4 regions of the Kitasatospora sp. NPDC001660 genome follow, and region 1 is predicted to be linked to each of the others. Evidence: riboswitches for the same ligand, from Rfam matches in the RefSeq annotation. Region 1 holds a riboswitch; each other region holds the start of a gene.
The links. Region 1 has a riboswitch for cyclic di-AMP ahead of ACWCXH_RS37165 (CAP domain-containing protein). Riboswitches for the same ligand answer to the same signal wherever they lie in the genome.
Positions count from the first base shown of each region.

Region 2: it holds a riboswitch for cyclic di-AMP, as region 1 does, so the genes downstream of both, ACWCXH_RS25680 (transglycosylase family protein) here and ACWCXH_RS37165 (CAP domain-containing protein) in region 1, are expected to answer to the same signal.
Region 3: it holds a riboswitch for cyclic di-AMP, as region 1 does, so the genes downstream of both, ACWCXH_RS21955 (M23 family metallopeptidase) here and ACWCXH_RS37165 (CAP domain-containing protein) in region 1, are expected to answer to the same signal.
Region 4: it holds a riboswitch for cyclic di-AMP, as region 1 does, so the genes downstream of both, ACWCXH_RS30130 (M23 family metallopeptidase) here and ACWCXH_RS37165 (CAP domain-containing protein) in region 1, are expected to answer to the same signal.

Region 1 covers NZ_JBSFGU010000071.1:17,745-25,401, reverse strand. Annotated here, with positions in the region: gene ACWCXH_RS37180 (hypothetical protein) at 1-526, opposite strand, end outside; gene ACWCXH_RS37175 (LppU/SCO3897 family protein) at 727-1,311, opposite strand; gene ACWCXH_RS37170 (hypothetical protein) at 2,087-2,275, opposite strand; cyclic di-AMP (ydaO/yuaA leader) riboswitch at 2,519-2,651, shown strand; gene ACWCXH_RS37165 (CAP domain-containing protein) at 2,654-3,595, shown strand; gene ACWCXH_RS37160 (cyclic-phosphate processing receiver domain-containing protein) at 4,330-4,668, opposite strand; gene ACWCXH_RS37155 (NADPH-dependent F420 reductase) at 4,965-5,630, opposite strand; gene ACWCXH_RS37150 (winged helix-turn-helix transcriptional regulator) at 5,728-6,189, shown strand; gene ACWCXH_RS37145 (hypothetical protein) at 6,450-6,785, shown strand; gene ACWCXH_RS37140 (methyltransferase domain-containing protein) at 7,288-7,657, opposite strand, start outside.
Region 2 covers NZ_JBSFGU010000027.1:8,068-15,724, reverse strand. Annotated here, with positions in the region: gene ACWCXH_RS25710 (N-6 DNA methylase) at 1-287, shown strand, start outside; gene ACWCXH_RS25705 (hypothetical protein) at 700-1,200, shown strand; gene ACWCXH_RS25700 (protein kinase domain-containing protein) at 1,260-2,819, shown strand; gene ACWCXH_RS25695 (MazG family protein) at 2,961-3,983, shown strand; gene ACWCXH_RS25690 (SDR family NAD(P)-dependent oxidoreductase) at 4,015-4,440, opposite strand; gene ACWCXH_RS25685 (cytochrome P450 family protein) at 4,708-5,991, shown strand; cyclic di-AMP (ydaO/yuaA leader) riboswitch at 6,202-6,370, shown strand; gene ACWCXH_RS25680 (transglycosylase family protein) at 6,376-7,335, shown strand; gene eno (phosphopyruvate hydratase) at 7,592-7,657, shown strand, end outside.
Region 3 covers NZ_JBSFGU010000020.1:36,320-43,976, forward strand. Annotated here, with positions in the region: gene ACWCXH_RS21950 (MFS transporter) at 1-863, opposite strand, end outside; cyclic di-AMP (ydaO/yuaA leader) riboswitch at 1,218-1,354, shown strand; gene ACWCXH_RS21955 (M23 family metallopeptidase) at 1,357-1,965, shown strand; gene ACWCXH_RS21960 (sensor histidine kinase) at 2,180-3,631, opposite strand; gene ACWCXH_RS21965 (alpha-amylase family glycosyl hydrolase) at 4,027-5,610, shown strand; gene ACWCXH_RS21970 (hypothetical protein) at 5,751-6,815, shown strand; gene ACWCXH_RS21975 ((2Fe-2S)-binding protein) at 6,866-7,606, opposite strand.
Region 4 covers NZ_JBSFGU010000038.1:20,170-27,826, reverse strand. Annotated here, with positions in the region: gene ACWCXH_RS30160 (roadblock/LC7 domain-containing protein) at 1-377, opposite strand, end outside; gene ACWCXH_RS30155 (ATP-binding protein) at 361-1,662, opposite strand; gene ACWCXH_RS30150 (PP2C family protein-serine/threonine phosphatase) at 1,996-3,144, opposite strand; gene ACWCXH_RS30145 (TetR/AcrR family transcriptional regulator) at 3,446-4,015, opposite strand; gene ACWCXH_RS30140 (alpha/beta fold hydrolase) at 4,052-4,879, opposite strand; partial or broken gene ACWCXH_RS30135 (YiaA/YiaB family inner membrane protein) at 5,010-5,299, opposite strand; cyclic di-AMP (ydaO/yuaA leader) riboswitch at 5,553-5,711, shown strand; gene ACWCXH_RS30130 (M23 family metallopeptidase) at 5,724-6,557, shown strand; gene ACWCXH_RS30125 (hypothetical protein) at 6,643-7,518, opposite strand; gene ACWCXH_RS30120 (GNAT family N-acetyltransferase) at 7,561-7,657, shown strand, end outside.

The DNA of each region.
Region 1 (7,657 bases):
ACTTCACCCCCTGGGCGCGGGCCGCCGGGCCGCCCCGGTCCCACTCCCAGTACCAGAGCGAAAAGGCGATGATGTTGGTCGCCCAGACCGCACCGCCGGTGCCGAGCAGCGCCAGCGCGCCCGGTGAGGCGGACGTGTGGATCAGGTCGCGCACCAGCTTCACCGCCGACCAGCCGTTGGCTAGGCTGATCACCGCCACCAGGGCCAGACTCAGCGAGCGCAGCAACTGCGACGTCTGGTCGATGCGCTTGTGCGGGTTGAGGACCACCAGGGCCACCAGCAGTGCCAGCTCCAGGGTGGGCAGCATCCAGTGCGGGTGGATGGTCAGACGGGCCGGCAGGGCCAGTTGCAGGCCCACGGCGGCCAGGATGGCCACCGAGACCGCCCAACGCTGCTCACCGAGAGTGACCGATCGCCACGCCGGCCGCTCCGGCTCCTCGGGCTCCAGGAGCCGCTCGATCCGCTCCAACCTGCGGTGCAGTACCTCGGAAAGCTGCGCCGGGGCATGATGTTCGTGCTCACTCATGGCGCACAGTGTGTCAGGCGTCCACTTTCACGACCGCAGTGGTACCGGGTGCGCGACCATCGCGGCCAGGAACACGTTCGTGGCGACGGACCGGGCCGGGGCGGTCATGTGCGGGCCGTCGTACGGCGCCGAGAAGGTGGTGGCGCCGGCGCCGCCGCGGGTGTGCCGAACAGGGAGAACGGCCCGGCCCGAGCGCCTCACTACGGGACGAAGTTCGCGCCCGGCTTCTGCTTCAGGTTCTGCAGGCAGAGGGTGTACTTGTCGCTGCCCCGCTTGTAGGTGAAGTAGCCGTCGGCGTCGGGGAAGGACTTCCGGCACACGTTCTCGCCGTCGTTGGTGTCGTCCGCGCGGCCCACGACGCGGGCCTCGGCCCTCGGGTCGGAGCAAGGGACCACCTCGACGTCGGGGTTGCTGTCGACGGCACCGGGCAGGACGATCGGGTTGTTGTTGTGGATGCAGTCGCCGGACTTGGCGAACTCGGGGTCGCCCTTTTCCACGAGGACGATCAGCGAGACCAGGATCACCGGGATGAGCACGCCGAAGATCGTGGGCCGCAGGTACACCGGCTTGCCGGGGTTCGTCGGCGGGCGGGGCGCGCCGGGCAGCGGCTCCGGCAGCTTGTTGATCTTCAGGCGCTGCGGGATGTTGATCAGCATGATGATGGGGTTGACGATCATCGAGGGTATGCCCCACCAGCCCTGCCAGAGGCTGTCGGAGGTCATCTCGCGGTGCGCGGCGATGCCGCAGCTGCGGCAGTACGGCCCCCGGCGCTTCAGGTACTTCAAGATCACAACGATGCCCTGGTGCCCGCGGAAGGTCGCATCCACGGCCGGGACGGAGCCGCAGCACTGGCAGCTGAGTTGTCCCTCGCCGTAGACGGGCAGGTCCGGGGCCGTGGCATCGGAGGTGGGCTCGGCGGACGCGGCGCCGTGGGGCAGCTCGGCAGACTGAGTGGAAATGGTGAATCCCCCGTGACGATCAAGAGTGCTTGCCTCCGAAACCTACCGCTGCCCGAGCGCCAGGAGGGCTGATTGAAGCCTCGGCGGACGGAAGGTCGCCGAACCGTGATCACAAACCGGTCGATCGATGCCGAAACTCCCCGGGCGCGAGACCTGGACGCGCGAACGCGCTGTTGTCGAGCGCTCAGGTTGGCGAGTTGAGCGAGCCTCTGGCCAGCGGGAGCGCCGGAAGCCGTGCCGAGGCGAATCGGGCCCTTGGGCACTGCCGGCTCTCCGACCAGGCCAATGCCACGCGCTCGACCCGCCTTACGCACCCGCTGCTTGACCCGGGGCTGACTGGTAGCGCGGACCTTCTGCTCGATGGCCGTCGCCGAGGGCGTAGTCGCGGCGCGCTTCACCCAGGCCGCGGCCGGTGGCCCGGCCCAGCCCCGACTCGGGCACCGATACCCCGCCGGGAAGCCCGGCCGAAGCGACTGGAGCGACCGGAGCAGCGGGTTGGTCGACGACGGCTGTCGCGGCCGGAGGACGACGCGCGCCTGGACACCCGCGCCGAACTCCGGGCCGCCGCAGACGGCCTGCCGGCGTAGCCGGGTCCCGCCGATCACAGGTTCTGCAGGTACGCGCCGCCTCCCGGCCCCTCCACCTGCGCACCGCCGCCGCGCCCGTCCCGGTCCTCGCCGTGGCCGCCGAGCCGATCGCCCCGCAGCTGGACGACCTGGACCCGGCCGCCCGCGAGGCGGCCGTCGCCGTCCACGCCCGCCCTCGGGGCGGTGGCCGTCGCAACCGGCATTGACAACCCGGGGAATTGTCCGATTAATACACGTATGCGACGTTCCGTGAGTCAATATGGCATTCCATCAGATTTTCGCTGGACGTCCATGTGATGTGCATCATACGAACTTGTGTCTTATGGGTCGATCTGCCTAGCGTTCAGGCTGTTCGCACCTGCGGACCCTGCCGCCGGGACGCCGAGTCCTGTCCACCGGTCGGCCGGACGTCGAGCAGTGCACCGGGCAGGAGCGGGGGAACCAGGTAGTTCGCCGCGCCCTGCTCGGCCCGTTCGCGGACGAGACGGGCGCGGCTAGGGGTGAAGCCGCCGCGTGCGGCCGGGCTACCTCACGGCCCGAACCCGACAGCTCACCTCGTAGGCGTCGCAGAGGGACGCCCCATGCTGAATTCACGTACCGGCCGGCATCGCCGTGCGCGCCGGAAGCACACCCCGCGTCTGGCCGCCACCGCCGGGATCGCCGGCGCCGGCCTCATGCTGCCGCTGCTGAGCGCGAGCGGAGCCTCCGCCGCGCCCGGCTCCCACACGTACGCGAGCCACGCCGGGTGGTGGCAGGAGCACCACCAGCACCGGCACCAGAGCGACTCCGACGATCAGCACCACCGCCAGGCCGACCCGCACGCCGCTCAGCCCTCCGCTCCCGCCTCGGCCGAAGCCTCGTACGCCTGGCCGTCGCCGTCCGCCCCGGCCTCCCACGCCCCGGAATCCGCGACCGCGCGCCCCGACGGCGAGTCCCGGAGCTCCCACTCGGCGCGGCCCTCCACTCCGGCTCCGACCCCGGTGTCCCACACGTCCGCGCCGCCGTCCCCGTCCGCCCCGGCCACGCACTCCCCCGCACCCGCCCCCGCACCCACCACCGCGGCCACACCCACCACCCCGGCCGCGCAGACCGGTTCGAACTCGGACGCCGTGCAGCAGGTCCTGAACCTGATCAACCAGGCGCGGGCCGCCCAGGGTCTGCCCGCCTACACCATCACGTCGGGGCTGACCAGCAGCGCCGAGGCCCACAACCAGACGATGGCCGACGGCTGCGGCATGTCCCACCAGTGCCCGGGCGAGGCCGAGTTGGGGGCGCGGGAGACGGCCGCGGGCGTCCAGTGGAACGCCGCCGGGGAGAACATAGGCTACGGCGACGGGGTCTCCACCTCGGCCCAGGACATCGCCGCCATGGCGGTCAGACTGACCCAGGACATGCTGAACGAGACGCCGCCGGACGACGGCCACCGCAAGAACATCCTCAGCAGCGAGTTCACCCACATCGGCATCGCGGTCCACCGGGATGCCAGTGGAACCGTCTGGCTCACCCAGGACTTCTCCAACTGAGCCGTCCGTCAAGGACGTAGGCCGAGGTCGGCCCGACCCCGTCCGGGGCGGGTCGGCCGCCTCCGTCCCACGGGCGCCCGTGGGACGGAGGCGGCCGGAGGACCAGGAACGGAGGTCGAGCGCGTCCATCGGGTGGCCGGCCCGGATCACCCGGGCGGGCTCGTGCGGGTAGGCGGCCTCGTGCGGGTAGGCGGCCACTTGGGGGTGCGCGGTCGCGAAGACCCGGGTCGGCCGGCCGGGGCGGAGCAGCGCGGCCGGCCAGTCTGCCCAGTAGCCGCGAACTCAGCCAAGATCCAGCCGAGTTGACGACCAGGACGCGGGCGAGCGAGAGTGCGGTGCCGCCCTGGGTGTGCAGATCGTCCTTGCGGTTGAACGCGGCGAACAGGCTCGAGCGGATCGGGTGGCGCAAGCTCACACAGCCCGGGGTGCACGAGCTCACGGACGACTCCGGCCCCCGCGGTTCGGGTTTCCAGTGGCTGAGTCCCGGTCAGCCGGGCGTCCGGCCCCTGGGCGGCGGCAATCTCCAGCCTCGTCCACGCTTCCCGACGCAGCGTCACCGACGCCTCCCCGCGAGTGATGTCACCCGAGGGCGTTTCCCGGTGACGTACCAACGCCGGGCGGCGGCGGGTGCAGGGTCTCGTGCCTCGTGTCGGACGCGGCTTGTCCGGTCCGCGGTTTCTATCGCAGTCTCACGACGCGTCGGGCCCTGAGGTCTCGGCCCTGCGTCGGGTTCCCTAGGCCGTCGCCCGCCGGACTTGGTACTTCCAGCGTCTGAGTGACCGGACGACGGTTTCGGCGCCGATGGGGTTGGCGCTGTGAACGAAGACAGTTCCGATCTGGAAGGGCCGTCCGCTGAAGGCGGCCTCTTCCATGAGGGTCACCACGGGCATGATGCTGTCGTCGCCGCCGAGATCGTGGTCGAGCCAGAGCTCGTCAATGAAGCTGTCGCGGTGCTCTTGCAGGAGCTGGATACCTTCGCGGCTGGTGCGGGCGATCCGCGTGGCTCTGGGGAGCGGTCGGAGGTCGTCTATGCCGAGGATGACGGGCGTCGGTGCGACCGGGTGTTCTTTCACCAGACCATCATCACGGTAAAACGGTAAAGCGGCAGCGGACCGGGGTGAGCAAGCCGGGGGCGTCCTCGTCCAGCCACCCCGTTCCACCGCCCTCTTCGGCTTCGACCGCGTGCCCTCGACCGGGTGGGTCGGCTCACTGGGGACGTCTCCACTTTCGTTCACATGTCGCCCCAACCCCACCGAGATCATTTCTTGGTGGGGTTCGTCGGCTTCTCCGGCCGGTACCGATGTCGTCCAACTCGGCTTCTCTGTCGTGTCATTGTCTCGCTCACCGGCTCGGATTCGCCGGGGACCGGCTAAGACTCGTCGTCGATCGCACCAGGGGCGAGAGCGGGGGCAGGGAAGACGTGCCGGGCCTCTCCGCCGGACCACCAGACGCCGACGGCGAAAACCGCGGCCGCTTCGAGCAGCGCCGCACGGTCCAACCCTCCGCAGGCCAGCGGGACACACCCCATCGATGTGATCAGCTCGACCACCAGGGTGGCAGCGAATGGACTGTCCGTACAGAAGGGCACCGCCAGCGGCGCCCCTTCGAAGGCCGGCCGGGGCAGGGTCCAGATGCTCTCGTGGCAGACACCGAACACCTTGACAATCCGCGCATCGGGGGCGGCGGCCGCCATCCGGGCGGCGACCGAGTCCGTGCCACCTGTCGTGGTCAGCACCGGTCCCGCAGCTGCGGCCGCCATCGGGACCGTGCAGTCGAGCACGGTACGGCCGGCAAGGGCCGAAGCCAGTTCCTCGGCCAGCGTCGGCGCGATGTCCGCGGGTACGGCGACGAGCACGGCCTCGCCGTACCGCGCCGCTTCGGCGAGGCTGCCGTACCCGGTGGCCCCGACGCCGACCGCCGTCCTGGCGGCGGCCTCGGTGTTCCGCCCACCCACCAGGACCTCGTGCCCGGCCCGTGCCCATGCCCCGCCCAGGGCCGCCGCCATGCCGCCCGTACCAAGAATGCCGATGCGCATCGTCGTACTCCTGTTCGCGTCGTGGATGCCGTGCTCCGGACGCTACGAGGTTCGATGGACACCACACGGTAGGCATCGACCGGGGGAGGATGTCCGCATGGAACGAGCGGACGACGTGGTCGACATGGCGGGGGACGTGTTCGCGGCGGACTGCCGGGCTCGGATCGCCTTCGAGGTGCTGGCCAACCGCTGGGACAGCGTGGTGGTCTTCATCCTCGGCGAGGGCGGTCCGATGCGGCCACGGGCCATGCTGGACCGGATCGGGGGAATCAGTCCCAAGGTGCTCAACCAGGCACTGCGTCGGCTGGAGCACAACGGTCTGGTGGAGCGCCGCCGTTACGCCGAGGCACCGCCCCGCGTCGACTACACCCTCACCGAGGCCGGCAGCGCTCTGATCGACCCGATCCGCGCCATGGGCGCCTGGGCGGCAGCCCACGGGGACGCCGTCGTGGCAGCCCAGAGCCGCGGGCCGCTTCCGGAGTTACCCGCCCCGGGTCAAGAACTGCCCAAAGAACGTGTCGTGCCCGAAAAGCCGCTGTGGCACCCTCACACGGGGTGAGGAGCGCATCCGAACTTGTCCTTTGCGCTCGCTATACTCCGCCTGCCTGTGAACTCCTGTGAGGGTCATGGGAGTCGGGCGTTTCCGACATGGGGGGAAAGTGTGACACTGCTGTCCACTGAGAGACGCGTGCGACACCGAGGGAGGAGAGCCGCGCTCGCGGCTCCCGGCGCCCTGCTGCTCGCCGTCCTGGCGACGCTGGTCGGCCAGGTCGACCCGGCCTCGGCTCCACCTACACGGCGTCCCCGCTGGTGCGGCTGATGGACACCCGTGACGGCGAGGGCGTCCGCGTGGGCACCCTGGGCGGCTCGGGCGACCAGGTCAGCCTGCGGGTGGCCGGGGTCGAGGGCATGCCCCAGACCGGTGTGACGGCGGTCGTCATGAACGTCACGGCCGTCTTCCCCACCGACACCAGCTTCCTGACGGTCTTCCCGCACGGGACGGGCCGCCCGGACGCGTCGAGCATCAACTACCGGCCGGGACAGGTCGTGTCCGCGCTGGTGGTGGCCCCCGTGGTGGACGGCCGGGTGTCGTTCGTCAACCAGTGGGGGAAGACCGACGTGGTCGCCGACCTGGTCGGCTACTTCTCGTCCTGAACCGCCCTCCTGGGAGGCCGGTGGGCCCGACGTTCTCGTCGGGCCCACCGGCCTCTTCGCCGTCCTCGACGCTTGTGCGGGTAGACGAGAGCACCCTCCAGGAGGCGCCACCAGGAGCGGCTGCGCTTCGCCTCGGCCGCCGCGGCTTCGGCGCTTGGTCGGGAATTGGCGATCAGGGTCACGCTGTCCGCTGGCGGTGTCCTGCGGCCTTCCCGCTCTCGTCTCTCCGCATGGCCGTCATGGACAGGTCGGTGAGGCGGGAGAGGAAAACCACGTCGAGCCGTTTGACCGGGCAGACCGCGCCCGCAGGTCTCTGCGGTCCAAACGGTGCACTGGGAACGCGGATACGCGGGGTTGATGCCGATCTCGCCCTTCGGGATGGTTCCGTTGAACGGTGTCGGGATGCCTTCGGTGTTCCAGTAGCTCCGTGCTTCAAGCGCTTTCGCCTGCTCGAAGGCGAGAACAGCGCTGTGGGCAGGTCGGCCAACGCCTGGATCCGCGCCTAACCGAGTGCCGGCGGTTGCTCGGCTGGACGGCGTCCCCAGGCCGAGATCAGCGGTGCGAGTGTCAGGTCGAGTTCGCCCGCGTGGATGGCGGCCAGGTGCGCGTCGATCTCGGCGTCGTCGGCCAGCCCGGCCGCGAGCAGCTCGCCGCGCACGTGCCGGATGGTCGCCGCCTCCAGCCGGTCGCAGGCCAGCCCGCCGACCGGGAAGACGCCCCCCGCGGCGACATCCACCAAGCCGGCCTCACGCAACGCCCCCGGCAGTGTCCGGCCGTAGCGCAGGTCCGCGCCGCGGCGCGTCAGCAGCTCCCGGACCGCGTCGCGCAGCCGGTTGGCCCGCCGCTGCGCAGGGCCGCTGTCGTCCAGGCAC
Region 2 (7,657 bases), on a different contig from region 1:
ACCTGCTCCGCCCCGACCCGGCCGCCCTCGACCCGGAGTTCCTGGCCGGCCACCTCCGCTCCACCGCCGGCACCCGCCGCGCCGCGAGCCACGCCACCACGACGGCCCGCCTCGACATCCGCCGCGTCGAACTGCCCCGTCTCCCACTCCCCGACCAGCAGCGCCAGGGTGCGGCCTTCGCCCGCCTGGCGACCTTCGCCACCACCCTCACCCAGGCCGCGTCCCTGGCCCAGACCCTGACCCGGGCCGCCACCGACGCCCTGGCGAGCGGCACCCTGGCACCCTGACCCCCACGGCCGCCGACACCACGTCCTCACCGGCCTGGCGCGCAGGCCGGCCGCGGCGGTGCTGGAGCGGACGGAGGTGCGGCGGCCTCACCGGGTTGGCGCTTCTCGCCCGGGGCGCGGCCGAAAGCCCGGCCCCGCCTCCCGCGTTTCCCGGCCGACAGCGCCCGGTGCCGCCTCCCTGCCGACCCAAGTCGCCTCTGCAGCTGCCCCTTTCGCTGCCTGCCCGCGCCCCCGTTCGCTCCAGCTCGGCCAAATGTCCTCGCCGGCGAACCCGCTCTTCTCTCCCGTTCCCACTGCCCCGCCGCCGAGTTGACGCCCCGTCGCCAGCGGTCGCAGGGAAGCCCTCCAGCGCCGGCGATCCGGGCGGTACGGTGTGCTCGGTCCGTCCGTCCTCACCAGCTCAGGAGTGCACATGGCAGGGCAGTACCCCGGGACGTTCGGACCCCCGCCCGGTGCCGCCGCCCGGCCGCCGGGCCGGTTCGGGCTGCCCGGGCGGGTGTTGTGCGTGCTCACCCCGCTGCTGACGGCGGGTGTGCTGGGCGCCCTGCCCTCCCTCCTGCTGGCGATGCGCCGCAGGCGCCCGTACGACGTCGCGGGCGCCGTCGTCTACTGCGTGCTGCTCCTCACCATGATCGTCTGCGCGGGGATCGCGGGCGGCGGCACCAGGGCCCCGGTCGCGAACGTCGTCGGCGAGGTCGCTTTGGGCCTGCTCTGGCTCACCCCGTCGCTGCACTTCATCCTGATGGACCGTCGATCCCTCTGGGGGGCCGTTCCGCCCGCCGTCCCCTACGCGTCGCCGCCGATCGCCCCGTACGGCGCGGCCATGCCCGGCCATGCCGCGTCACCGCCCGCCGATGACCTGCGCGAACTCGGCGAACTCCTCCGCCGCCAGGCCCGCGAGGGCCGGTCGTGACCACCTCCCGTGTCATCGCGGGCCGCTACCGGCTCGCCGAGAAGATCGGCCACGGCGGCATGGGCCAGGTGTGGGGCGGCTACGACGAGCGCCTGGACCGCCCGGTCGCGGTCAAGCTGCTCCGCACCGACCACCTCCTCGCCGCCGGCCCCGACCCCGTCACCACGACCACCGAACACCGCCGCCACGGCGACGAGTTGCGCCGCCGCTTCCTCCGCGAGTGCCGCGTCACGGCCGCGCTGGACCACCCCGGGCTGGTCACCGTCTTCGACGCCGGCGAGGACGAGGGCGAGCTGTACCTCGTCATGCAGCGGGTCCCCGGGGTCAGCCTCGCCGACCTCATCGCCGAGGACGCGCCGTTCCCGATCGAGCGGGCGGTCGCCGTCGCCGCCCAGCTGTGCGCCGCGCTGGCCGCCGTCCACGCGGTGCCGGTGGTCCACCGCGACCTCAAGCCGAGCAACGTGATGGTCCGGCACGACGGCCGGACGGTCCTGCTCGACCTCGGCATCGCCACCGCCCTCGACCCCGGCGCCACCCGCCTCACCCTCACCGGCGCGCCGATCGGCAGCCCGTCCTACATGGCCCCCGAGCAGGCACTGGCCACCACCACCGACCCGCGCAGCGACCTCTACGCGCTCGGCTGCCTTCTGCACGAGATGCTCGCCGGCGAGGAGCCGTTCCGCGCGCCGACCGCGCTCGGGGTGCTGCGCAGGCACGTCGACGAGCCGCCGGTCCCCCTGCGCGAACTGCGGCCGGACGTGCCGCAGCCACTCGAACGCCTCGTCCTCGACCTGCTCGCCAAGCAGCCCGCCGACCGCCCCGCCGACGCCCAGCAGGTGTACGCGCGGCTGCTCCCGCTGCTGCCCACGGCCGAGCCGACCACCCAGCCGCGGTACGCGCCGCTGCCCGACCCCACCCGGCCGTACCGCTTCCCGCACCAGCCGCAGCCGTGGGCGGCCGAGCCCGTGCTCCGGCCGGCACCGGTGCCGCCGACCCGCACGACCCCGCCACCGCCATTCGTGCCGCCCGTGGTCCCGGCCGTCCCCGCCACCGCCACCGCGTCCGCCCCGGACCTCGGCTCGGAGTGCGGACGGCTCTCCGACCTCGTGGACGCCGGACGCCACACCGAGGTCCTCGGGCTCGCCGCGCAGCTGCTGCCCCGCGCCGAGGCCGAGCTCGGCGACGGCGCGCCGCTGGTGCGGACGATCCGGACCATCCACGCCCGCACCCTCCTCCAGGAGGGGCACTACGCACAGGCCCTCCCCGAGTACCGCCGCCTGGCCGCCACGGCGGAGGGCGGCCCGTACGGACCCCAGGCCCTCGACCACCGCTACCGCGCGGCGATCTGCCTCGACCACCTGGGGCAGGGCGCGGAGGCGATGGCCGAGTACCGGTCCCTGCTCGCCACGGCGGCCCACGACCCCGACCCGGAGCGCGCCTTCGACCTCCGCGAACGCATCGGCCTGCGCCTCGCCGCCACCGGCGAAGCCGAGAGCGCCTGGCAGTGGCTCCTCCAACTCCTCTTCGAACGCGAGCGCCGGGACGGCCCCCACCACCCCGCCGTCCGCCGCCTCCGCCGGACCCTGGACACGCTCCAACCCCACCGCACCACCCGCTGAGCCGCCCCGCGCAGGAAGCCGGCCGGTTCCGACTTTCCGTGCCGGGCCCGCCTGCGGGGTGGGTGGTGGGGAGAGCCGGGAAAGTGCGGGGGATCGGGTTCCGCCGGTCGGATCGGTGGCTGCGGCGGGTAGGTTCGGGGTGTGACGACGAATCTTCCGGGCGCGAAGTTGATCCTGCTCACCACCACCCACCGGGTGGCCCCCGGGCTGTTGGCGTGGCCGGCGTGGGAGGCGTTGCGCTCGGCGGGGCGGGTGCTGGCGGGGGACGCCGGGCATCCGCAGGTGGCCGCGGTGCGGCAGGCCGGGGTGGACGTGGAGATCGTGGCGACCGCCTCCGCGCCGGCCCTGGCGCGGCTGCTGACCGAGCAGCCCGCCGGCCGGGGTCCCACGGTGTGGCTGGGCAGCCCCGACGGGGATCCGGGCCTGACGGAGGCGCTGGCGCGCCTGGCCGTGGAGCACGCGGGCGAGGTGCCGGAGATCGAGGTGCTGCCCGGGTCGTACGACCTGCCCGGGGCACGCCTGCTGGACCTGGTCTCGGTGATGGACCGGCTGCGCTCGCCGGGCGGCTGCCCGTGGGACGCCGAGCAGACGCACGCGAGCCTGGTGAAGTACCTGGTCGAAGAGGCGTACGAGCTGGTCGAGGCGATCGAGGAGGGGGACCGGGAGACGCTGCGCGAGGAACTGGGGGACGTCCTGCTCCAGGTGTTCTTCCACTCCCGGATCGCCGAGGAGCACCCGACCGAGGCCTTCTCGATCGACGACGTGGCCGGCGACATCGTCGAGAAGCTGATGTACCGGCACCCGCACGTGTTCGGGGACGTCGAGGCGGAGGGCGCCGCCGAGGTCGAGGCGAACTGGGAGCAGCTGAAGGCCGCCGAGAAGGCGGACCGCGAGTCGGTGCTGGACGGCGTGCCGGCCGGTCTGCCGTCGCTCGCGTACGCGGCGAAGCTGGTGTCGCGGGTGCGCAGGGCCGGGTTCGAGGGCGTGCCGGACGAGCCGTACGAGCTGCCCGCGGAGCTCACGGAGCAGTCCGCGGGCAGGCTGCTGCTGGCCGTGGCGCAGCGGGCGCACGACGCCGGGGTGGACGTGGACGCGGCGCTGCGCGCGGCCGCGCGCGCCTACCGGGACGCGGTCCGCGAGGCGGAAGGGCTCAAGCCGGAATAAGCCGGAGCAGGCCGGACCAGGGGGCGGGGACTCAGGCCGCCGAGACCGTGTCCTGCGCGGTCCGCGGCTGCGGCAGGACGACCTCGCCGATCGCCTCGCCGACGAGGGCGACGAGTTCGGCGAGGCGGTCCAGGTCGAGGTGGTCGGGCAGGTCGGCGAGGGAGACGATCCGCTCGCCGTCCGGTCCGGCGACGCAGAACAGGTCGATCGGACCGAGGTGCTTCTCGGCGGTGTCGACGAGCGCGGCGACGTCGCTGGGGCGGCGGATGTCCCCGCCGACGCCGACGACGGGGCAGCCGGGCCGGTCGAGCTCGGCGGCGAGGTCTTCGGCGACGGCGACCCGCTGGTCGGCGATCAGCACTCCGGCGGCGCCGGCCGCGGTGAACCGGCGGGCGAGGTCGGCTCCCGACCCGCCGTCGAGTACCGCGATGACGACGACTGCGCCGCTGACCCTCATTGGTCGCTCCTCCCTGTGGGCGGCACCGCACCGGCGCCCACGATTTCTGCCGAGGATCGTAGGCACGTCCTGACCCTCCGCAACAGGGGTTACCCCTCAGGTGACCAGGCTCACGCCTGCCGTCCGTCCAAGGCCCGTCCAAGGCCTGTCCACGCACTGTCCACAGACCGTTCGCAAGGTGGTGATGCGCCGCCCCCGGGCCGTTGACGAGCCGGTTACGCACCGTGGATGGCGAGTCGCCCCCGACCCACCGGATACGGTCGACCCATGCCAGTTCAGCCCGACGCCGCCCGCCCGCCGCTCTTCACCTGGGAGTTCGCCGCCGACCCGTACCCGGCCTACGCCTGGCTGCGCGAGCACGCCCCCGTGCACCGCACCACGCTGCCGAGCGGGGTGGAGGCCTGGCTGGTGACACGGTACGCGGACGCGCGCCAGGCGCTGGCGGACAGCCGGCTGTCGAAGAACCCCGCGCACCACAGCGAGCAGGCGCACCGCACCGGCCGGGTCGGCATCCCGGGGGAGCGGCAGGCGGACCTGATGACCCACCTGCTGAACATCGACCCGCCGGACCACACCCGGCTGCGCCGCCTGGTGTCGAAGGCGTTCACACCGCGCCGGGTGGCCGAGTTCGAGCCGCGGGTGCAGCAGCTCACCGACCGTCTGATCGACGGCTTCGCGCAGCGCGGTTCGGCGGACCTCATCCACGAGTTCGCGTTCCCGCTCCCCATCTACGCGATCTGCGACCTGCTCGGCGTGCCGGCCGAGGACCAGGACGACTTCCGCGACTGGGCCGGGATGATGATCCGCCATGGCGGCGGTCAACGCGGCGGCGTGGGGCGGGCGGTGAAGCGGATGCGGGCGTACCTGCTGGAGCTGATCCACCGCAAGCGGGCGGACCTCGGGGACGACCTGATCTCGGGCCTGATCCGGGCGAGCGACCACGGCGAGCACCTCACCGAGAACGAGGCCGCCGCGATGGCGTTCATCCTCCTCTTCGCGGGCTTCGAGACCACCGTCAACCTGATCGGCAACGGGACGTACGCGCTGCTGCGCAACCCGGAGCAGCGCCGCCTGCTCCAGGAGTCGGTGGCGCGCGGCGAGACGGCGCTGCTGGAGACCGGGATCGAGGAACTCCTGCGCTACGACGGGCCGGTGGAGCTCGCGACGTGGCGGTTCGCGACCCGCCCGCTGGCCATCGGCGGGGTGGACATCCCGGTCGGCGACCCGGTGCTCGTGGTGCTGGCCGCGGCGGACCGGGACCCGGCCCGTTTCTCGGACGAGAACACCCTGGACCTGGCCCGAACGGACAATCCGCACCTGGGTTTCGGGCACGGCATCCACTACTGCATCGGCGCCCCGCTGGCCAGGCTCGAAGGGCGGGCGGCGCTGGCCACGCTGCTGTCCCGGCTGCCCGATCTCGCGCTGGCGCAAAGCCCCGAGGAACTGCGCTGGCGCGGTGGCCTGATCATGCGCGGATTGCGTGAACTACCGGTCGAATTCAGTCCCGAGAGCCGCTCGCCGCATGCGCTCGCGGACGCTCCACCATGCTGACGATACGTCGCAAACCGGTCCACATGCCTGGTGTGAACACCCATCAATCCGGACAAACAACCGCCGTTGGTAGGCGATCGACCACGCGCCGTGATGTCTGTGTGATATCTGCGATATGAGCTTGTGATTGATCTGAGGATCTGTCTACTCTCCCTGGAGTTCGCAGCTGCGGACCCCGAGTGCGGAACGCCGAGTCCTGCCCGCCGCACCACGGGAAACCGACCAGAACCCTGGGCAGGGGCGGGGGAACCAGGTTTGTTGCCGTTCCTCCACGGCTTGGGGTGAAGCCGCCCGAGCGGAATCGTTTCCGCAGACGGCGGCCGGGCCACCTCCCGGTCCGAACCCGACAGCTCACCTCGCAGGCGTGCGGAGAGGGACCCCTTCATGCTGTTCGTTGGAACCGGCCGTCACCGTCGTCGCACCCAGACCGAGAAGGCCATCGCCGCCGCGGGTGTGGCCGGCGTCGGACTCGCGATGCCGATCCTCACCGCCACCGGCGCCTCCGCCGCCCCGGCCTCCGCCTGGGACTCCGTCGCCCAGTGCGAGAGCGGCGGCGACTGGGGCATCAGCACCGGCAACGGCTTCTACGGCGGCCTGCAGTTCACCTCCAGCACCTGGAAGGCGTTCGGCGGCACCGCGTACGCGCCGCAGGCCAACCAGGCCAGCAAGGGCCAGCAGATCGCGGTGGCCGAGAAGGTCCTGGCCTCGCAGGGCCCGGGCGCCTGGCCGGTCTGCTCGAAGAAGGCCGGCCTGTCGAAGGGCGGCGCCCCGGCGGCCGTCGACACCTCGGACGCCCAGCCCGCCGCCCAGCAGCACTCCCAGCCGGCGCAGCAGCCCGCGGCGAAGCCGGCCCAGCCGAAGCCGGCTCAGATGCCCGCCCAGCAGCAGTACCACCAGCAGTACCAGCAGCACGCCCAGCAGGCCCAGCCCCAGCAGCAGACCCAGGCCTCGGGCTTCTCCGGCAAGGCCGGCTGGGACGCCGACGCGAAGGTGTACTGGTACCAGAGCAACGGCGCCTGGCACTGGACCAGCCACCAGAGCGTCTACCACCAGTACGCCGGCCAGGCCGCCCAGCAGCAGCACGCCCAGCAGCAGCACGCCCAGCAGCAGCACGCCCAGCAGCAGTACGCCCAGCCCCAGCAGCAGGCCCCGGCCGCGGCCCCGCACGCCGCCGCCCCGCAGGGCGGCCACGACTACACCGTCCGCGCCGGTGACACGCTGTCGACCATCGCCGCCGCCCAAGGCGTGTCCGGCGGCTGGCAGTCCGTCTACGACGGCAACCGCGCCACCGTCGGCGGCGACCCGAACCTGATCCTGCCCGGCCAGGTCCTGCACCTCGGCTGACCGCCCGACCGACGGCGGACGGCGCGACACGCGGAGGGGGCCGACCCCGGATCGGCCCCTTTCGTCCGCATTCGGCCCATTCCACGGGGCCGGCAGGTGAACTACCGGCAAGTAGCACGGCCACACGCTGAGACGGGACCGAGGTCGGCGTGGCCCCGGGACCCCGTGCGGTTAGGCTCTGGTCGTAACGACTCCGCAATCGTCCCGCTGACCGCACCACCGTCAGCAGGACCCTGCTTCCGCAAGGAGATGCCTCGTGCCGTCCATCGATGTCGTCGTAGCCCGTGAGATCCTCGACTCTCGTGGCAACCCCACGGTCGAG
Region 3 (7,657 bases), on a different contig from region 1:
ACGCCGCTGAACGCCGCGTACACGCAGAGGGTCACCAGGTTCACGGCCGTGAAGAGCCGTGAGGAGAACAGGCCGAGCGGCAGCATCGGTTCGGGGGCGCGGCGCTCGACGGCGAGGAAGGCCGCGCCGAGGGCGAGCCCGAGCACGCCGGTGACCCAGACGGCGGGGGAGAGGCCCTCGCCGGCCGCCGTCAGCGCGTAGGTGAAGGTGCCGAGCGCGAGGGCGGCGAGCAGCGAGCCGAGCACGTCGAAGCGGCCGGAGGCGCTCTCGTCCCGGCTCTCGGGGACGTAGCGGGAGGCGACCGCGATGACGGCGGCGGCGAGCGGCAGGTTGAGCAGGAAGATCCACCGCCAGCCGGGGCCGTCCACCAGCCAGCCGCCGACGAACGGGCCGACGGCCGCCGACACGCCGCCGAGGCCGGACCACAGTCCGACCGCGGCCGAGCGGTCGTCCGGGTGGAAGACCGCCTGGAGCATGGCGAGCGAACCGGGCGTCAGCAGCGCGCCGCCGATGCCCTGGACGGCGCGCGCGGCGATCAGCACCTGGATGTTCGGCGCGGCGGCGCAGGCCGCGGAGGCGGCGGCGAACCAGACCACGCCGAGCAGGAACACCCGGCGCCGTCCGTAGCGGTCGCCGAGTGCGCCGCCGAGCAGGATGAGCCCGGCGAGCGTCAGCAGATAGGCGTTCAGCGTCCACTGCAGGGACGCGAGGGTGGCGCCGAGATCGGCCCCGATGCGGGGCAGGGCGACGTTCACCACGGTGCTGTCGAGCAACGCCATGCTGGAGCCGAGCACCGTCGCCAGGAGGACCCAGCGTCCCTGCGTGGTGCCCAGGCGCAGGGTGCCGGCCTTGGTTGTGGTCACGGCCCGATCCTCCGCCCGGTGGGGTGGACGTGACAAGGGTCACCGGCGGCGCGTTCGGGGATGGCGGCGGGTGATCGGGTGGTCGCGGAGGGGTGGTCGCATCGGCGCACAGTGGCGGAACGACTGCCAGGAGTGAATGGATTGTGCACGTACTGTATTGCGGATCATTCGGAGCGTCATCGCGGAGGGCGGGGTTGTCGTGGGTTCGAGAGATCGACATTGCTTCACCCGGACGGATGAGTTTTAGTTCAGCGACCGACCGGCCAGCCCGGACGGATCCACCGGGTGGAACGCCGAGTCCTGCCGCTGCCCGGTGGCTCGAACTGAGCTCTGTACGGCAGGAGCGGGGGACCCACAGGTAAGACGCCGGACCGGAATCCGCGCTTTGGGCGCGGCAGTCCAGGACCGGCTTGGGGTGAAGCCGCGCGTGCGGCCGGGCAACTCCAGCCCGAACCCGACAGCTCACCTCGCAGGCGTCGGAGAGGAATCTTCCATGCCTGCACTGGCTCGTCGTATCACCCTGCCCCGCGCCGCCCGCATCGGCATCGCCACCGCCGTGACCGGGGTCTCCTTCGTCCTCCCCCTCGTGACCACGATGAGCGCCCAGGCCCACACCGCCGCCCCCACTGTCGTGTCCGCCGCCGTGGTCCAGCCCGCCAAGGCGGTCGCCGCCGCTCCGGCCGCCGCGGTCACCTCCGGTTACGTCGCCCCGCTCGCCAAGCCGGTGCTGGGCGAGGCGTACGGCGTGGCCGGCACGATGTGGGCCTCCGGCCACCACACCGGCCAGGACTTCATCTGCTCCACCGGTACCCCGGTGCGCGCCGTCGCCGGCGGTGTCGTGGTGAAGGCCGGCAACGGCGGCGCCTACGGCAACGAGGTCGAGATCCGGCTCGCCGACGGCAAGTACGCGCAGTACGCGCACCTCTCCTCGATCGGCGTGTCGGTCGGTCGGGCCGTGACCGTCGGCCAGCAGCTCGGCCTCTCCGGTGCGACCGGCAACGTCACCGGCCCGCACCTGCACTTCGAGATCCGCACCGGGCCGGAGTACGGCTCGGACATCAACCCGGTCACCTACCTCCGGGCGCACGGCGTCGCGCTCTGACCCTTGACGGGGTGATGCCCCTGACGGGGCGACGGACCACCGCGGGTGCGGGGCGAAACGATCAACCGGGATGGTCATGTCGGGTGACCGCTCGACCGGTGATCGCCGCACCGGCGGACATGGGCGCGGGACACGCCCAGGCCGGCCCGGCTCGCGAGACCTTCCTCGCGAGCCGGGCCGGCCGCTGCCGTTCCGGGCTCTCCCGGCCCCCGGGTCAGCCCTGACCGGACCCGTGCCGCGGGGGCGTCTTCGGCGGAGGTGTCGGAGCGCCCGGCAGCCGGACCGTCGCGACGGTGCCGCCGGCGGCACCGTCGGGCGCGAGCGTCACCTCGCCGCCGGTGGCACGGACGGTGCGGGCGACGATCGCCAGTCCCAGGCCGGATCCGGGCAGTTGGCGGGCGGACGGGGAGCGCCAGAAGCGGTCGAAGACGTGCGGGAGGTCCTCGGCGGCGATGCCGGGGCCCCGGTCGCGGACGGCGAGCGCGCCGTTCGTCAGCGAGACGTCGATCCGTCCCCCCGGCGGGCTGAACTTCACCGCGTTGTCGAGCAGGTTGATCACGGCGCGCTCCAGTGCGTGCGGGTCGGCGCGGACGTACCAGGGGTCCAGGTCGACGGTGAAGGCGAGCCCGGGGCCGCGCAGTTCGGCCCGTTCGACGGCGCGGGCGGCGACGTCGTGCAGGGCGACGAGGGGCAGCGGCTTCGCGCCGCGGGCGTCGGCCGGGCGGGAGAGTTCGAGCAGGTCGCCGATGAGGGTGGAGAGTTCCGTCATCTGCGCCTTCATGTTGCCGAGGATCCGGGTGCGGGTCGCCTCGGGCAGCGGGCGGCCGGACTCCTCGCTGCGGATCAGCAGGTCGACGTTGGTGCGCACGGAGGCCAGTGGGGTGCGCAGTTCGTGGCCGGCGTCGGCGATGAGCCGGGCCTGGCTGTCCAGCGAGCCGACGAGGGCGGTGCTCATCGCGTTGAAGGCCTCGCCGAACCGGGCGATCTCGTCGTGGCCGGACACCTCGATCGTCATGCCCGGCTCCTGGGTGCGGGCGATGTGCTGGGCCGCGCGGGTGAGGCGGTCGACCGGGCGCAGGGCGGTGCGGGCGATCCACAAGGCGCCCGCGGCGGCGAGCGCGATGACGACGGCCGCGGCGCCGGCGGTGATCAGGGCGAGTTCGGTGAGCGCGTCCTGCACCGGTTCGAGCGGCTGGGCGATCGCCACGGCGGCGGTGGGTACGGCCTCGCCGAACCCCGCGGGGCCGATGCTGACCACGTAGACGCGCACCGGGGTGCCGTCGGCGGTCTGGCCGTCGCGGAACAGCGAGGCGGCGTGCGCTCCGGTGCTCCCGCTCCCCGCGATCTGGAGGTCCTCCGGGGCGACGGCCACGGCGCGGGGGTCGTTCTGCGGGCAGGAGGTGCCGTCGGCGACGATCACCGTGGGGAGGATGCCTCCCTTGGGCATCCACGGCTGCCCGGCCGTGCCGTGGCACAACTCGGTCAAGGCCTTGATCTGCTGGCCGTTCGGGGGCCGGTCGCCCGGCATCCACGAGCGGGCCAGGGTCCGATCGACCTGGTTGACCATTTCATTGCGTGCGACGAACCAGCCGGCCACGGCGCAGGCCACGACCGCCAGCGAGACGGCGGCCGCGGTGAACAGCGCGAGCCGGCCGCGGAGTGTCATCCGGCCGAACCACCGTGGCCTGTCCGGTCTTTCTTCGCCCTTTGCCGTCATGGCTCCATTTCCCCCCGGTGCGTGTCCATCGTCGGGCCACGATCCACCGCGACCGTGAGACCCCGATGAGAACCACCTGACGCGGAGATCAAGAGAGGCGTTCGCACATTCCCGGCGGAATCGTTCGTTGACGTCCAGGACGTTGTCCGTCCCCGGAACCGCGACGGACCAGCGGCCGTTGCCGGCGTCGGTGACCTTCCACTGCCGGGAGGCCCGGTCCGCGTGCCAGTCACCAGGAGGTCGACGGCCGCGATGGCCGCAGGTGCGGCGGGCTGTCGGGACGGCCGGGATTCGGCGAGAATCGGGGGAACCCGGCCCCCGGACCCGGCAGGAGGACCCAGCCCATGACCTCGACCCGCTCCGGCCCCGACTGGCTGGCCGACGCCGTCCTCTACCAGATCTACCCGCAGACCTTCGCCGACTCCGACGGCGACGGCATCGGCGACTTCGCCGGCATCGCCGAGCACCTCGACCACCTCTCCTGGCTCGGCGTCGACACGGTCTGGCTCAACCCCTGCTTCGCCTCGCCGTTCCGCGACGCCGGCTACGACATCACCGACTACCTCGCCCCCGCCCCGCGCTACGGCAGCACCGAGGACCTCGTGGCCCTGGTCGAGGCCGCCCGTCGCAAGGGCATCCGGATCCTGTTCGACCTGGTCGCCGGCCACACCTCCGACCGCCACCCGTGGTTCCTGGCCGCCGCCGAGGACCCGGCCGACCACCGCTACATCTGGTCCGACCGGCAGGTGGACGGTTTCGTCCCCTCGCCCGGCAGCCGTCCGGGCTTCTACCGCCCGAACTTCTTCGACTGTCAGCCCGCCCTCAACTTCGGCTACGCGCGCCCGAGTTCCGGCGAGCCCTGGCGTCAGCCGGTGGACGCCGACGGGCCGCGCGCCAACCGTGCGGCGCTGCGCGACATCATGTCCCACTGGCTCGGCCTCGGCGTGGCCGGCTTCCGGGTCGACATGGCCTACTCGCTGGTCAAGGACGACCCGGACCGGACCGAGACCAGGAAGCTCTGGACCGGGCTGCGCGACTGGCTCGACCGCGCCCACCCGCAGGCCGCCCTGTTCGCCGAGTGGGGCGACCCGGCCGCCGCCGTCTCGGCGGGCTTCCACGCCGACTTCTTCCTCCACTTCGGCGGCGCGGACCGTGGCCTGCCGCTGCGCTCCCTGTGGAACAACAACGGCGGTACGGTCGAGGAGTTCTGGAATCAGGACGCGTGCTACTTCGCGGCCGAGGGCCGCGGCACCCCGAGCGTGTTCCTCGACGCGTGGCGCTCCGCGGTCGAGCTCACCGAGGGCAGCGGCCACGTCGTGCTGCCCACCGCCAACCACGACTTCTCCCGTCTCGCCGCCGGCCCGCGCACCGCTGAGCAACTCCCGGCCGCCTTCGCGTTCCTGCTCACCTGGCCCACCCTGCCCGCCGTCTACTACGGCGACGAGATCGGCATGCGCTACGTGCCCGGCCTGCCCGACACCGAGGGCAGCACGCTCGGCCCGCGCTACAACCGGGCCGGCTCACGCACCCCGATGCAGTGGAGCCCGGGCCCGACCGCCGGCTTCTCCAGCGCTGCGCCCGAGCGCCTCTACCTGCCGGTCGACCCGGACCCGCACCGGCCGGACGTGCTCACCCAGCGCGCCGACCCGACCTCGCTGTTGCACACCGTCCGGCGCCTGATCGCGCTGCGCCGGGCGCACCCGGGGCTGGGCGCGTCGGGCGGGGTGGAGGTGCGGAACGCCGGGTACCCGCTGGTGTACACGCGGGCGGGGCGGTACCTGGTGGCCGTCAACCCGCGGCGCGAGCCGGGCGCGGTGCCGCTGGGGGACGGTGTGGCGGTGCGGCCGCTGGAGGTGCAGGGCGTGCGCGTGTCGGACGGGGAGCTGCGGGCGGACGGATTCGGGTACGGGGTGTTCGAGCTGGTGTGAGCCCTCGGGGGGGGCGGGTCGGCTTCCGATCCGTGCTGGATGGTTGTAAGGTACATCCATAGATGGTTGCATTTACCACCTTCATTGGTTGTATTTGCCACGCACGTAGCACAGCGTCATCGGAGGACGGTACGAACGCCATGAGCACCACACCCCGGAACCCCGCCGCAGCGCCCACCATGGGGCACTCGCTCAAACACCTCGCCGTCCACCTGATCACCCCGCTGCTGATGTGCCTCGGCATGGCACTCGCTTACCAGGGCGCCTTCCACCAGCCCGAGCCGCACCACCTCGAGGTCGCCGTCGTCGGCGCCGGCCCGCAGGCGCAGGGCCTCGCGCAGACGATCCAGGCCAAGGCCGGGGACGCCCTCGACGTCCGCACGCTGCCCGACCGCGCCGCCGCCGAGCAGCAGCTGAAGGAGCGCGACCTGGTCGGCGCGTTCGTCCCGGACGCCAGGAGCCCCGAGCTGATCGTCGCCAAGGGCAACTCGGACACCTCGGTCGTCGCCGCCACCGCCGTGTTCACCGACGTCACCGACCGGCAGGGCGTGCCGCTGCACGTCACCGACCTCACGACGCCCGCCAAGGGCGACCCGACCGGGCAGGGCCTGTTCTTCCTGCTCGTGGCGCTGAGCATCGGCTCGTACGCGAGCGTCGCCGTGATCGGCGCGGCGGGTGCGGCGCTGAGCGCGCGGATCCGGGCGCTCGTCGGCCTCGCCGTCTCGCTGGTGGTGAGCGTGATCGGGATCGTCACCGCCGGTCCGCTCTTCCACGTGGTCGACCACGACACGGCGGCGGTGTGGGCGCTGGGCTGGCTCTACTCGGCCGGCGTGATCTTCGTCGGGATCGGTCTGCACACCTTCCTGAAGAAGTGGACCACGCTGACGATGATGGTCCTGTTCGTGATGCTCAACTTCACGACCTCCGGCGGCATTTACCGCCCCGAGCTGCAGAACGGCTTCTTCGGCGCCCTGCACGGCTTCTGGACCGGTGCGGGCTTCCTGGAGGGCGCGCGCAGCATCCTCTACTTCGACGGCGGGGCGGGCCTCGGCGGGCACGTCGTGACCCTCGTGGTGTGGCTGCTGCTCGGCGGGGCGGCGATGGTGGCCGCGGCGATGCACGAGCGGCGTGGGCACCGTCCGGTCGAGGCCCCGCGGGCGGAGGCGGAGGCCGAGGAGGAGATGGAGGAAGCGGTCGCGGTCTGACACCATCTGGTGCGGGTGCGACTGGCCTGCCGGAGGAGGCGTGATGACCTTCAGGTCCGAAGGCCCCGGGACTGCGTGTGCGACGGCGGGCGGGTGAAGCAGCAGTCGCCGCACACACCGGCGCCCGGCCCCACGCGGTAGTACAGGCAGCAGCTGCGGCGCCGGAACGCCGTGCCGTGCGGGCCGGTGCGGAGCGTGCCCGTGCCGGCGAAGGGCGGGCGGTCCAGCAACTCGGCCACCAGCGTGCGGGCGGCGGTCGGGGCGTGCCCGTCCAGCACGCGCAGGGTGCCGGCGAGAGCGGATGCGGAGTTGCCGAGGAGCAGGCGCCCGGAGAGCGGGACGATCGACCGAACGGCTTCGGCCAGGGGCTCCAACTGTCCCGTGAGGACGACCTCGTGGAGCTGCTCCGCGAGCGGTCCGGTGGCGGGTGGGCTTTGCGGCGTCCACAGGTCGATCGGCCCCTGATCGGGGATCCGCATCCACGCCCGCTCCAGCGGCGGCACCGCCCCGAGAAGGACGGCCGCGCCCACGCCCACCGACCAGAAGCGCGCGACCAGGCCCAGGTGCAGGATCGACGCGGCGACCCGGAGTTCGGCGGTGCCGAGCCGCTGTGCCACGACGTGCACCCGCGCGGCCAGCGGCCCGTCCGGCCCGCCGTCGTGCAGCTCGTGCAGCGGCCGGTAGCCCGGGGGCGGGGCGTCGCCGGCGGAGGCGGCGGCGTCGAGGGCGAAGTACGGGCCGACGGCCGCGAGTCGGCGGAGGTCGGGCGCGGGCGCGGGCGCGGGGCTCACCGGGCATCCCCTGTGTGGCCGGTGAACCCCGCGCTCTGGTCGGGGAGTTCG
Region 4 (7,657 bases), on a different contig from region 1:
GGGCTGGTGAGGTGGGTGCCGATCCGCTCGACCAGGACCTGCATCTGGTAGGCGACCAGGCCGGCGTCGACCGCCTCGCCGGTCACCACGGCCAGGTGCGCGCCGGCCCCGGCGGCGACGATGAACAGGTACCCGCCCCCGTACTCGATGATGATCTGCCGGGTGGCGCTGCCGGGCCCGCCGAAGCCCGCCGCGACCCCGCGCGCCAGCGACTGCAGGCCGGAGCAGGCGGCGGCCAGACGCTCGGCGTCCTCGCGCACGATGCCCGCCGTGCGGCCGATCTCCAGGCCGTCGTTGGAGACGACGACGGCGTGCTGGACCTCGGGCACGGCGACGATGTCGGCGAGGAGCCAGCCGAGGTCAGGGGTGGTGGTCATGGAACTCTCCGGAGCGCTGGGGAAGTCGGGGGGAAGGGGGACGGAACGGGTCGTTGTGGGCCTGCGCCCGGGCGGCCGATCGGCCGCTGGCGGTGCCGGCCTGGAACATCGCCATGAACGCCTGCGCGTCCCGGGCCGAGCGGTACGGCGGGACGGGCGGCGGCTGGGGAGCGGCGTGCTGCGCGGCGCTCCCGGCCCGGTCACGCCGGTGGCTCCGGCGGGGCAGCGGCGGCGGCGCGGGGTCGCCCGCCGGGGCACCCGCCGAGGGGGGAGGCCCTGCGGGCATGGGAGTTGCGGGCGGTGGGGTCTCCACCAGGGGATGGCCGCCCACCAGGGGGGACTGGCGGGGGCCGGCGCCGAACGCCCGGTCGTCCGGCCCGAGGCCGGGGACGGTCGGCGGAAGCGGTTCGGTGAGCAGCGCGTTCGGCAGCAGCAGGACGACGCGCACACCCCCGTACGGTGACGGCGCCGAGCTGAGCGTGACCCGGAAGCCGTACTGCTCGGCGAGCCGGCCGACCGCCGCGAGGCCCAGCTGCGGCACCTCGCCCAGCCGGGACACCTCCAGGGTGCTGCCGCCGGCGAGCGCGGCGGCGGCCTTGGCGACGGCCTGTTCCGGCATGCCGACGCCACCGTCGTCGATCTCGATGACGGCGCCGTTGTGCACCGGCATCAGGGTGACGAACACCTGGGTGCTGGGCGGGGAGTAGCGGGTCGCGTTGTCCAGCAGTTCGGCGACGGCGTGGATCAGCGCCTCGGCGGCGGCGCCGACCACGGCGGTCTCGATCCGGCTGCGCACCACGACCCGCTGGAACGGCAGGATGCGCGACTGGGCGCCGCGGACGACGTCCTCCAGGGGGACCGGCTCCGGCCAGTGCCGGCCGGCCCGCGCGCCGCACAGCACGGCCAGGGTCTGGGCCAGCCGGGCCTGTTGGGCCGCGGCGTGGTCGGCCTTGAGCAGGCCCTCCAGCAGTGCCGGGTCGTCGTGGGTGCGCTCCATCTCGTCGAGCAGGGCCTGCTGGTCGTGGGCCATGACGAGGATCCGGCGGGCGACGCTGAGGAAGGCCCGCTGGGTGGAGGCGGTGTGCTCCTGCTCCTGCTGGACGACGGCCAGTTCCTCGCCCCGGCGGGAGAGTTCGGCGGCGAGTTGCTCCTGGAGCCGGGCGACGTCGCGGCGCAGCCGCTCGGACCGGCGGCGGTGGGTGGCGGAGACCGCGTGGTAGCGGGCGGCGGTCACGAGGGCGAGGGCCGCGAGCACGCCGGCCGCCGTTGCGCACCACTGAGTCATCGTCACGCCGCGAATTCTAGGGTGATGATCCTACGAAGGTGTGAACGGATCTCGCCAAGTGACCGGATCTCGTCAAAATCGAGTCAATTCGGCGCCAATCCAACCTCGTTCGCCAACGATCGGGGCGTGGGGCGGGCGCATGTCCACCCCGGTTCCTCCCTACTCGGACACTTCGGACACGCCCGGGTGGCCGAGTCGCGTTCCGGGATGTGAGGGGAATGTGTGCAAGGTGTTACGGGAGGGATCACATCCGGTGCAGGAGCGGCAGGGCCACGTCGTCCGGCCGGGAGCGGCGCTCGGTCGCGTTCGGGGTCGGCAGGTCCGTCGCCCGGGTCAACCCCTGCCGCGTCCGGCGGGGCCCGTACCGGGCGGACCGACGGGCCCCAGTCGCCGCACCAGCACCAGGGTCCGGTCGTCGGCGATGTCCTGCGCGACGGTCCGCACCAGCTGCTCCGCCGCGCCCCGGACCATTTCCTGCTGCGTGCGGCGGGTCCGCACCACCGGCTCCGCGGCGGCCAGCAGCCGGCCCACCCCTTCGTCCAGGTCCCGGCCCGGCACCTCCACCAGGCCGTCGCTGAACAGCAGCAGTGAGTCCCCGTGGGCCAGCCGCCCGGTCGACGCCGGGTAGGGCGCGCCCGGGATCAGGCCCAGCGCCGGGCCGCCGTGCGCGGCGAGGTCCCAGCAGCCGCCGTTCGCCCGGCGGTACCGCGCGGCCGGCGGGTGGCCCGCGTTGAAGAGGCGGTAGTCGCCGGTCGCCGGGCGCAGCGCGAGGTGGACGGCGGTCGCGAAGTGGTCCTCCCAGCCCATCCGGACCAGGTGGTCGTTGGCCGCCGGCAGGAACGCCTCCGGCGGCACCCGCCCCAGCAGCATGCCGAAGGCGCCCGACAGGTGCGTCGACCGGGCGGCGGCCCGGCTGCCCTTGCCCGACACGTCCACCAGCAGCAGCTCCAGCAGGTCGTCCTCGGGGCGGTGGGTGCAGAGCAGGAAGTCCCCGGAGAACGAGGTGCCGCCGGCGGGGGCGAGGGCGCTGTCGAAGTGCCAGTCCAGCAGGCGGTCCGGGAGCCGGGCGAGGGTCCTGGTGTGCTCGGCCAGTTCCAGCAGCATCGAGTCGCCCTGGGTGCCCCGCAGCCCGAGCCGGTGCCGGGACCGGTTCGTCACCAGCACCGTCGCCCCGGTGGCCGCCAGGACGACGGTCACGCCGATCCGCACCCCGTGCGGGTTCTGCAACGCGGCCCCCAGCGCACTGCCCGCGAGCGCGGCGCACACCAGCACCAGCAGCCGCCCGCGCGGCAGCACGAGCCCGCCGACCACCAGCGGCAGCACCAGCGCCGACGGCGGCCAGCTGTACGGCAGCGCGATCGGCAGCAGCCCGAGCGCCACCGTCAGCACCAGCAGCGCGACGAGCGTGTCCCGCTCAGCCCGCGCGTCCCCGTCCAGCAGCCGCCAGTACCACCGCCGCACCCTCCCTGTCAGTGCGGGCACAAGACCTCCGCCAAACGGTGGGCGGTCCCCGGTCATGACCCCCCAGTCAGCCCCGCCACACTAGCCCCAGCAAAAACGTTCCTTCACTCGCCACCCCGCACGAGAAGTCGACCCCACCGACGTCTCACGCGCCTTGGGGGGCGAGCAGAACCGTTTCCTCACTCGCAACGCCCCACGTGCAGCCGCGCCGCACGAAAAGTCGGCGCCATCGACTTTTCGCGTGACCCTCCGCCCTGCCGTCACGTCTTCTCCCCCCGGGCAGCAGGAACGGTTCGTCCCCCGCCGGCCCCCTCCCGTCGTCTCAGGGCTTCGGCCAGGTGCGGAGGCCGCTGGTGAGGGTGGTGATGAGGCGGTCCTGGGTGGTGGTCAGGTCCTCGGCGAGTTGGAAGGCGCCGGCGATCGAGAGGGACGCGAAGCCGTGCGCGAGGGAGCGGACGGTGCGGGCGGCGTGGATGGCCTCGGAGCCGTCGAGGCCGTACTCGCGCAGCACCGCCACGATCACCCCCACCAGCCGCGCCGCCGCCGCGCTCAGGTCGCCGTCCGCCTGCGGCGCCTGCGGCAGGGCGTTGTAGCGGTGCGGGTGCGCCAGCGCGTACGCGTGGTACGCGCGGAGGACGGCGGCGACGGCGTCGTCCCCGCTGCGCCCGAGGGCGGCGTCCGCGAGCCGGGCGGCCAGTTCCTCCGTGACCCGTACGGCGATGAGCCGCCGGAGTTCGGTGAGGCCGCCGCTGACGTGCTTGTACAGCGACGGGGTGGCGACGCCGGCCCGGGCGGCGACGGCGGCGAGGGTGAGGCCGTCCGGTCCCTGGTCGTCGATGAGGGCGAGGGCGTGGTCGACGACCTGCTCGGGCGTCAGTCCGACTCGGGGCATGGGCTCGGTTTCTCCGTACGGTCGGGCGATCGGGGGTCAGGCGATCTCGGCGAGGAAGGGCAGCAGGGCGTCGGCGACGGCCCGCGGGTTGTCGGCCATCGGGTAGTGCCCCGACCCCTCGATCATCGCCTTCCGCGCGCCCAGCGCCGCGACCTGCCGGTCGGCGACGACCTCCGGCTTCGGGAAGTCGGGGTCCTTGGCGCCCATGACGACGAGCGCCGGGCACCGCACCGCGGCCGTCCAGCCGACCGGCGCCGAGTCGCCGCGGACGTGTCCGCGGGTGGCGGGCTTCCGGCCGGGGGTGCGCAGCGAGTCGACGAGCCCGTTCACGTACGCGTCGAAGTCGGCCGGCTTGGCGCCCGGGTAGGCGAGCTTGCGGTGGTAGAAGCCCCAGAACGCGGGCCAGTGGATGACCACCGTCCCCATGGCGTGGACGATGCCGCGCATGAGGGCGTTCTGCGGCAGGTTCTCGATGAAGGCGTCGATCAGGACGATCCCGGCGACCCGCTCGGGCGCGTCCCCGGCGACCTTGACGACCGTCGCCCCGGTGTAGGAGCTGCCGGCCAGGACGGCGCGCTCGATGCCGAGGTGGTCGAGCAGGGCGAGGACGTCGGGGGCGATCGCGCCCGGCTCGTAGTCGTCCCAGGCGATCGACGACTCGCCGAAGCCGCGCAGGTCCATGGTGATGACGCGGTGGCCGGCGGCGGTGAGCAGTGGGACGAGGTACCGGTACGCGTGCCGGGTGTCGAGCATTCCGGGGAGGAGGACGACCGGGGCGCCTTCGCCTTGCCGGGTGTCGTCGAAGGCGATCCGGCCGCCGGGAACGTCGAGGTACTGGGTGCTCGGGGTGATGGTGCCGTTCATGGTGGGCCTCCTCGGTCCGCTGCTGCGGTGGCATCGGCGGTACCGCCGATAGCCATAAAGCTAAGGCTAATAGCCATAGCCGTCAAGCTATCCGCGCGATGCCGGCGCGATGCCCCGCGGCGACGGGCCCTCAGACCCCCTCGACCTTGAACGGGTCGTGCTCGCTGAGCAGCTTCTCCAGCCGGGCCTGGTCCACTCGGGTGACGATCTCGGCCGACTCCTGCCGGTCCCGGACGACCTTGGCGAGCGTGAAGGCGGAGGTGACGGTGTAGAGCAGGCCGACCCCGAGGAAGGCCCGGGTCCAGGCCCCGACCGGCAGGTAGGCGATCCCGATGGCGAGGGCGGGCCCGACAGGGCGAAGGAGAGTACGGCCTGGACGTAGTACGCGGCCGTGGTGCGTGACTGCATCGGTGCGTTCATGGCGTCAGGATGGCGGCGGCCCGGCCGGTCGCACATGAGTAGAAGTACTCAGATGGGGCCGCCCGGGCCGCCGTTCGTCGGCGTCCAATCACGTTAAGTAGTGTCAGGGACGGGCAGTAGCCGCAAAACGTTCATAGGGCACAAGTCGCCCGCCCGGTCGTCGGCCGTCCCAGGCGGATGGCTTGGAATCAGAGCCTCCTGGGATTAACGTTTGATAACGCAGCGCGGTCGAAACGCCGTACCCAGACGGCACCGTGCGCCGTCGCCTAATCCCGCCGGCCGGCCTCCGGGCAGGCCAGGGAGCCGGGGAACCACGTTCCTTGGGGTGAATCGGCGGGGCCCCGGCCCGGCCGTAGGAGACCTTCCTGCTCCGAACCCGTCAGCTAACCCGGTAGGCGCGAAGGAAGGAAAGGAGCGCGCCTCCGTGGCGTCGACGCACACCCCGGCACAGCCCGCCGGCCCCGCTGCCGGTACCCAGCTCCTCGACCACCCCCGCCCGGCCGAGGACGAGTTCCCGGCCCCGGAGGCCGAGGCCAACCGCCACCGGATGCCGCGTCAGACCCGTGGAGCCTCCCCGCTGCTCGGCGTCACCGCCGTCGCCGCCACCCTGGGTGCCACCGGGTTCGCCTCCGCCACCCCGGCCGCCGCGCCCGCCATCGAGGCCCCGGACGAGACCCCGGTCGGCCTCTCCGCCGACCCCGGCCTCGCGCTCGCCGCACGCATCCAGCAGCAGGCCGACAGCCAGCGCACCGCCGCCGAGGAGGGCGCCCGCGTGCAGGCCGCCCAGGAGGCACAGGCGAAGGCCGCCGTCAAGGAGGCCGAGGCCAAGAAGGCCGCCGCCGAGGCCGAGAAGGCCAAGGCCGCCGCCCTCACCCTGCCGGTGCGCGACTACAGCCTCTCCGCCCACTACGGCCAGAGCGCCCGCTACTGGGCCCACCTGCACACCGGCCTGGACTTCGCCGCCGACACCGGCACCGCGGTCTACGCGGTCGGCCAGGGCACCGTCACCTCGGCCGGCTGGTCCGGCGCGTACGGCTACCGGATCGTCGAGACCCTGCCCGACGGCACCGAGATCTGGTACTGCCACCTCTCCTCGATCATCAAGGGCTCCGGCCAGGTCGCCTCCGGCCAGCAGATCGGCAAGGTCGGCGCCACCGGCAACGTCACCGGCCCGCACCTGCACCTGGAGGTCCGCCCCGGCGGCGGGGCCCCGGTCGACCCGGAGCCCTGGCTCCAGCAGCACGGCCTCAACCCCTGAGCTCCTGCACCGGGTTTCCGGCGAAACGAAGAGCGGACGAAGGCCCCGACCGCGCAAGGTCGGGGCCTTTTCGCAGCCTTTGGCGTCACTCCTCCTGCGGCAACTGCGCCAGGTACGCGTCGATCTCCGCCTGCCCCGGCTCCGGCGCGAGCTCCGGGAACTCCTCGACCAGCAGCCGCGGCAGTCCCGGCACCGTCCACTCGCCGTACAGCGCGAGCGCCGCCTGCGTCGCCGCGTCCTCGAACTCCCCGAATTCCCCGGCCAGTTCGGCCGGCATCGGCCGCCCCAGCGCGGTCAGCTCGGCCAGATTGCGGTAGCTGCGCCGCATCAGGCCCTGCTCCAGCAGCCGCCGCGCGCCGTCCGTGGCCATGCCGACCGAGAGGACCCGGCCCGGGCCCCAGCCCCGCTCGTCCGGCTCGTCCAGCCACCCGGCCTCCGCCAGCGCGGCGAACGCGGCCAGCCGCTCCTCCTCCGCCAGTTCCAGGAACCCGGCCAGCCAGTCCCGCACCGCCGCCTCGTCCGCGACGTCCACCCCGTGCGCACGCAGCAGCACCGCGTAGAGCCGGGGCCAGGTCACCAGGTCGGCCCGGCGCAGCAGCCCGGCCGCGACCTCGCCCTGCCACTCGGCCTCGGCGTGCAGCCGCTCCTGCCGCTTGGCGTTGAGCCGCTTCGCCGCCCGCTGGTGGTCGATCAGCAGCCGTACGGCCGCGCCGTACGCCAGCGGGTCCTCCTCGGGCGCGGGCTGGACGTACAGGTGGAGCCGCTCGTACAGCAGGTGCTCCACCGCGTCCGAGGTCAGTTCGGGCCAGCCGTCGCGCATCCTGCCCTCGCCCAGCTCCAGCAGCGCCAGCACCGCGCGCACCGGCGCCTCGGCCACCGGGGTGCGGCCCTCCGCCGCCGCCCAGGCGAGCAGGTCGGCGGCCATGGTGCGCGGGGCGAGCTGCAGGTCTTCGTCGTTCATAGCCCGAACGGTAACCGCTGCCCGGGGATAGGGTCGGCAGCCATGGTCCCCGTACGACTCACCGGCCCCCGGCTGGCCATCCGCGAGTACCACCACACCCCGGAAGACCTGGACGCGCTGTACGCGCTGTACGGCGACC